2 linked regions of the Magnetospirillum sp. XM-1 genome follow. The protein of the gene in region 1 interacts with the protein of each later gene in a pairwise test. Links are inferred from orthologs where the notes say so. Each region holds a gene or a part of one and is shown on either strand. Other genes may lie near its edges.

Region 1 (3,503 bases):
AAGGAGGCCCAGAACACCGCCGCCATGCTGACCACCTTCAACGAGGTGGACATGGGCGCGCTGTTCGACCTCAGGAATCAGTACAAGGACCAGTTCGAAAAGCGCCACGGCGTCAAGCTGGGCTTCATGTCCTTCTTCGTGAAGGCCTGCATCTCGGCGCTCAAGGATTGGCCCGCCGTCAACGCCGAGATCGACGGCGACGATCTGGTCTACAAGAAGTACTACGACATCGGCGTGGCCGTGGGTACGCCCCAGGGCTTGGTGGTGCCGGTGCTGCGCGACGCCGACCTTCTGTCCTTCGCCGGTGTCGAGCAGGGCATCGCCAACCTGGGCAAGAAGGCCCGCGACGGCAAGCTGTCCATGGAAGACCTCACGGGGGGCACCTTCACCATCTCCAACGGCGGCGTCTATGGCTCGCTGATGAGCACCCCCATCCTCAACACGCCCCAGTCGGGCATCCTGGGGATGCACAAGGTGCAGCAGCGCCCCATGGTCATGCCCGACGGCAAGATCGAGGCGCGCCCCATGATGTACCTGGCGCTCTCCTACGACCACCGCATCATCGACGGCCGCGAGGCGGTGTCGTTCCTGGTGCGCGTCAAGGAGTGCATCGAGGACCCGCAGCGCATCCTGCTGGAAATGTAGGATCAGCCATAATAGCCGTCATGGCCGGACTTGATCCGGCCATCCATGGACCCCCGGACCAAGTCCGGGGGTGACGCCCTATCAGGGGGATAGACCCATGTCCGAGAATTCCTTCGACGTCGTCATCATCGGCGGTGGTCCGGGCGGCTATGTCGCCGCCATCCGCGCCGCCCAGCTGGGCTTGAAGACCGCCTGCATCGAAAAGCGCGGCAGCCTCGGCGGCACCTGCCTCAATGTGGGCTGTATCCCGTCCAAGGCGCTGCTGACCGCCTCTCACCACTACCACGCCGCCGCGCACGAGTTCGGCTCGTTCGGCATCAAGGTGTCCAAGGTCGAGATGGACGTGGCCGGCATGATGGGCCACAAGGACAAGGTGGTGTCCGACAACACCAAGGGCATCGAGTTCCTGTTCAAGAAGAACAAGGTGACCTATATCGTCGGCGCCGGCGCCATCACCGCGCCCGGCCAGATCGAGGTGACGGCCAAGGACGGCGCCAAATCCCAGGTGGCCGCCAAGCACATCGTCATCGCCACCGGCTCCGACGTCACCCCCCTGCCGGGTGTGGAGATCGACGAGGAGGTGATCATCTCGTCCACCGGCGCCCTGGCCCTGCCCAAGACGCCGAAGCACATGGTGGTCATCGGCGGCGGCGTCATCGGGCTCGAGCTCGGCACCGTCTGGGGCCGCCTGGGCGCCAAGGTCACCGTGGTGGAATTCCTCGACCGCATCCTGCCGTTCAACGACGGTGAGGTCTCCAAGCAGATGCAGCGCCTGTTGGGCAAGCAGGGCATGGAGTTCAAGCTGGGCACCAAGGTCACCGGCATCACCAAGAAGGGCAAGACCGCCACCGTCACCGTCGAGCCCGCCGCCGGCGGCGCGGCCGAAAAGATCGAGGCCGATTGCGTCCTGGTGGCCATCGGCCGCAAGCCCTACACTGACGGCCTGGGCCTGGATAAGGTCGGCGTCGCCATGGACAAGCGCGGCTTCGTCCAGATCGACGGCCACTTCCGCACCAACGTGCCGGGCATCTACGCCATCGGCGACGTGGTCGGCGGCGCCATGCTGGCCCACAAGGCCGAGGAAGAGGGCGTCGCCCTGGCCGAGATCCTCGCCGGCCAGCACGGCCACGTGAACTACGACGCCATCCCGGCGGTGGTCTACACTTGGCCGGAAGTGGCCTCGGTGGGCAAGACCGAGGAGCAGTTGAAGGCCGAGGGAATCGCCTACAAGGCCGGCAAGTTCCCCTTCACCGCCAACGGCCGGGCGCGCTCCATGAACGAGGTCGACGGCTTCGTCAAGGTGCTGGCCTGCGCCACCACCGACAAGGTCCTGGGCGCCCACATCGTCGGCCCCAACGCCGGCGACCTCATCGCCGAAGTGGTCCTGGCCATGGAATTCGGCGCAGCGTCGGAAGACATCGCCCGGACCTGCCACGCCCATCCGGGCCTGGGCGAAGCGGTCAAGGAAGCCTGCCTCGCCGTGGACGGCCGCCCGCTGCACACGTAGTTTTTTCGTTTCCCGAACGGAAAGGGCGCTCCATATAGGGCGCCCTTTTTGTTTGGCCTCCGGAAGGATCAAAGGCGAAGGGACTCGTCCCTATGCCAACTCCCGCTGAAACTCCGCGAAGGCGGCGTCGCAGGTCAGGATGTGGTCGCACAGCCAGCGTTTGAGCAAATCCACCAGCTCGTCGGCCACGTAATCGGGGCCCGAGACCATCAGGCGCTCGATCAGGGCGTCCAGCTGGAAGATCAGGTATTCGTGCTCGTAGCGATGGTCGTCGCGGTCGGGATAGCCGGCCTGCTCCATGCTGTCCTGCTCGCGGGCGAAGTGCTCGCGGGTGAACAGGCACAGATCGGCCACCGCCTGGGTGACCATGTCGGCGCCCAGCTGGACGGCCGAAAAGATCTGGTTCATCAGGGCGAACATCTCGCGGTGGTCGTCGTCTTCCTGCCTGACATGCAGGAGCATGTCGTCAGACCACTCGATCTTGCCGCTCCCCCATGAAACAATCCGATTCGAGGCCATATGAAAGGTCCTCCCACTCCCAACACGGCGCCCATCAGGCTCCCCCCAAGCGCCCATCTACGGTATACACCTTATGCGTGAATTGAAACACACCGAAAGTCATGGATCATTGTGGTGAGTGAAGCACCGTCCCAGGGCGCCAGAGCCGTCTTCTGCCTGTGCGCGGCGGAAGTGCTGACCATGGTCGGCGTCTTCGCCTTTCCTGCACTGCTGCCCGATTTCGTCGCCGCATGGGGGCTCACCAACACCGAGGCGGGGTGGATTTCCGGGGTGCTGTTCGCCGGCTACACAATGGCGGTCCCGGTGCTGACCACCATGACCGACCGGGTGGACGCCAAGAAGGTGTACGTGTTCGGCGCCCTGGTGGCGGGCGTCTCGTGCCTGGCCTACGCATTCATGGCCGAAGGCTTCTGGTCGGCCCTGGGATTACGCTTCCTGGCCGGAGTGGGATTGGCCGGCACCTACATGCCGGGGCTGAAGGCCCTGGTCGACCGCACCAAGGGCCCCAAGCAGGCCCGCTGGATCAGCTTCTACACCGCCAGTTTCTCGCTGGGCACCAGCGGCTCGTTCATGATCATCGGCGCGGTGGCCGAAATCTGGGGATGGAAGGCCGCCTTCCTCCTGGCCGGACTTTCGGCCCTGGCCGCCTTCGTCCTGGTCCTGGCCCTGCTGGAGCGGGCCGTCCCCGTCCCGCCGGCCCAGCCGGTCAACCCCTTTGATTTTGGACCCGTGTTCCGCAACCGCGCCGCCATGGGCTATGTGCTGGGCTATGCCGCCCATGTGTGGGAGCTGTTCGGCGCGCGGTCCTGGATGGTGGCCTTCCTCGCCTGGG
Region 2 (3,034 bases), 3.3 Mb from region 1 along the record:
TCGCGGATCTTGCCATAGGGCAGCTGGATCAGCGGATCGTCGATGGCGATCTCGAAGCCGCCGGCCAGGCCGCTGCCCACGGAGGAATCGGGAACCAGAACCCCCATCTTGAGGGCCACGGTGGTGTTGGGGGACCAGCCGGGCTGCGAAGCTGCCGGAATGGCCCATTCGCCGCCCCAGGCGGGCAAGGCGATGGCCGTCAGGGCGAGGGTGGCGGCGAGGAGAAGACGTTTGCGCATGGCGGACCTCCCTGACTTGGGTGGAACGCGCTCTTAATGGATCGAGTCTGGGCCTTGGCCGCCCACGCTTCAATGAACCGCCTCACACAGCCGCATTGCAGGAATAGCGGGACAGGCGTTGCGTCGCCCGGTGGGTTCGGCCACACTCCGCCCCATGTCCGATCCCTTCGCCCTTGACGACGAGGCGCCCTCCGCGCTGTCTTTCCCCCGTGCATCCGGTCCCCGGCCGGTGCCGCTGGACGCCCCTTGGCTGAAGGGGCTGAACCCCGAGCAGTTCCAGGCGGTGACCACCACCGACGGGCCGGTGCTGGTGCTGTCGGGGGCCGGCACCGGCAAGACCAAGGTGCTGACGTCGCGTCTGGCCCACATCCTGGCGTCGGGCCTGGCCCAGCCCTGGCAATGCCTGGCGGTGACCTTCACCAACCGCGCGGCGCGCGAGATGAAGGAGCGCGTCGGCCAGCTGGTCGGCCCGGTGGCCGACGGCATCTGGCTGGGCACCTTCCATTCGCTGTGCCTGCGCATCCTGCGCTCCCATGCCGAGGCGGTCGGGCTTTCCGGCGATTTCACCGTGCTGGACGCCGACGACCAGATGCGGGTCTTAAAGCAGGTGATGGCCGACGCCCATGTGGATGCCAAGGCCACGCCACCCCAGGGACTGATGGCCACCATCCAGCGCTGGAAGGACCGCGCGGTCACCCCCGACAAGGCGGCGGCCGACGGGGGCGCCGAGGGCCAGGCCAAGGCGCTGTACCGCGCCTACCAGGAGCGGCTCAAGGCTCTCAACGCCTGCGATTTCGGCGACCTGCTGCTGCATGTGCTGACCGTGTTCCTGTCCGACGCGGAAGCCCTGGCCCGCTGGCAGGGCCGTTTCCGCTACCTGCTGGTGGACGAATACCAGGACACCAACGTGGCCCAGTATCTGTGGCTGCGCCTGTTGGCCCAGACCCATCGCAACATCTGCTGCGTCGGCGACGACGACCAGTCCATCTATTCCTGGCGCGGCGCCGAGGTGGGCAACATCCTGCGCTTCGAGAAGGACTTCCCCGGGGCCAAGGTGGTGCGCCTCGAAAGCAATTACCGCTCGACCCCCCACATCCTGGCGGCGGCCTCGGCCCTGATCGCCAACAATGCCGGGCGGCTGGGCAAGACGCTGCGCCCCGGTCTGGCCCATGACGATTCCGCCATCGAGAAGATCCGCACCATGGCGGTGTGGGACGGCGAGGCCGAGGCGCGCCTCGTGGTCGAGGAGATCGAGGCGCTGCAGCGCAAGGGCGAGAAGCTGTCCTCCATGGCCATCTTAGTGCGCGCCGGCTTCCAGACCCGCGAGTTCGAGGAACGGCTGATCACCACCGGCATTCCCTATCGCGTCATCGGCGGACCGCGCTTCTACGAGCGGCTCGAGATCCGTGACGCCATGGCCTATCTGCGCCTGGTGGTCTCGGCCTCGGACGGGCTGGCCTTCGAGCGGATCGTCAACACGCCCAAGCGCGGTCTGGGCGAGGCCGCCATCCAGACCATCCACCTTGCCGCCCGCGCCGAGCAGGTGCCGCTGCTGGAGGCCGCCCGCCGGCTGACCGGCACCGACGAGTTGAAGCCCAAGCCGCGTCAGGCCCTGGCCAAGTTCGTCGAGGATGTGGACCGCTGGCGCTCGCTGCTCGATTCCATGCCCCACGCCGAGCTGGCCGCCACGATCTTGGACGAATCCGGCTATGTGGACATGTGGAAGGCCGACAAGTCGGCCGACGCGCCGGGCCGGGTGGAGAACCTGAAGGAACTGGTGGCGGCGCTGGAGGAATACGATTCGCTGCCCAGCTTCCTCGAACACGTGGCCCTGGTCATGGAAAACGATTCCAAGGCCGAAGCCGACAGCGTGGTGATCATGACGCTGCACGGGGCCAAGGGGCTGGAATTCGATTCGGTGTTCCTGCCCGGCTGGGAGGAGGAGGTCTTCCCCCATATCCGCGCTCTGTCCGAATCCGGCACCTCCGGGCTGGAGGAGGAGCGTCGCCTGGCCTATGTGGGGCTGACGCGGGCCCGCAAGCGGGTGCTGGTCACCTTCGCCGCCAACCGCCGCATCTACAACCAGTGGAAATCCCAGCTGCCGTCCCGCTTCGTCGAGGAACTGCCCGAGTCCCATGTGGAACGCTCGGGCGAGCGCGGGCTGTACGGCGGCGGGCTGGCGGAATCCAAGGCGGCCTGGAACGATCCCGCCTGGAGCCGTGCCCGCTTCGGCCAGCCCCGTGCGGCCGCCGCGCCCACCGCCTGGAGCCAGCCCAAGGCCCGTCAGAGCGAAGGCGGCTTCAAACCGGGCCAGCGGGTCTTCCACGACAAGTTCGGCAACGGCACCGTGCTGTCGCTGGACGGCAACAAGCTGGAGATCGCCTTCGACAAGGCGGGAACCAAGAAGGTGCTCGACAGTTTCGTTTCGGCGATTTGATCCTTTCGGAGTGATTTTGATGCCCCCCGTTTTCCCCGACATCTGGCGCCTGCGCCTCACCGTTTCCATGGAGACCCTTCCGGTGTTCGAGGAGGTGTTCGAGCGCCACGCCGAGGCGGTGACCATGTTCATGGAGGACCGCTCGGGCATCTCGGACGGCGAGTGCGACTGGTTCCTGGAGGGCTTCTCGCGCACGCCGCCCGACCGGACCGCCATCGTCGCAGGCCTGTCCGCCGTGGCCGCCGCCAACGGCATCGACGTCCCGCCGTTGGGCATCGAGATGCTGCCCAACGTGGATTGGGTGCTGGAGAACCTGCGTGATTTCCCCCCCATCGCCGCCGGCCGCTTCTTCGTCCAC

Evidence for each region. The genes of interacting proteins can lie anywhere in the genome.
Region 2: the proteins of lpdA (region 1) and XM1_RS21380 interact in binary tests that used the Escherichia coli proteins (3 or more experiments, as listed by UniProt). The link is inferred for Magnetospirillum sp. XM-1 from one-to-one orthologs.

The regions. Positions count from the first base shown.
Region 1 is NZ_LN997848.1:1,354,115-1,357,617, reverse strand. Bases 1-2,947 are described here. They hold lpdA (dihydrolipoyl dehydrogenase), read left to right. Parts: upstream 1-742; coding sequence 743-2,152; downstream 2,153-2,947. Other genes in these bases: XM1_RS06460 (nitrate/nitrite transporter), read left to right, coding at 2,786-2,947; XM1_RS06465 (bacteriohemerythrin), read right to left, coding at 2,243-2,671; odhB (2-oxoglutarate dehydrogenase complex dihydrolipoyllysine-residue succinyltransferase), read left to right, coding at 1-645. In the rest of the region: more of XM1_RS06460, read left to right, coding at 2,948-3,503. UniProt on the Escherichia coli protein: Lipoamide dehydrogenase is a component of the glycine cleavage system as well as of the alpha-ketoacid dehydrogenase complexes.
Region 2 is NZ_LN997848.1:4,674,098-4,677,131, reverse strand. It holds XM1_RS21380 (ATP-dependent helicase), read left to right. Parts: upstream 1-393; coding sequence 394-2,676; downstream 2,677-3,034. Other genes in the region: XM1_RS21375 (50S ribosomal protein L11 methyltransferase), read left to right, coding at 2,696-3,034; XM1_RS21385 (hypothetical protein), read right to left, coding at 1-239. UniProt on the Escherichia coli protein: A helicase with DNA-dependent ATPase activity. Unwinds DNA duplexes with 3'-5' polarity. Translocates on single-stranded DNA with 3'-5' polarity. Initiates unwinding more efficiently from a nicked substrate than double-stranded DNA.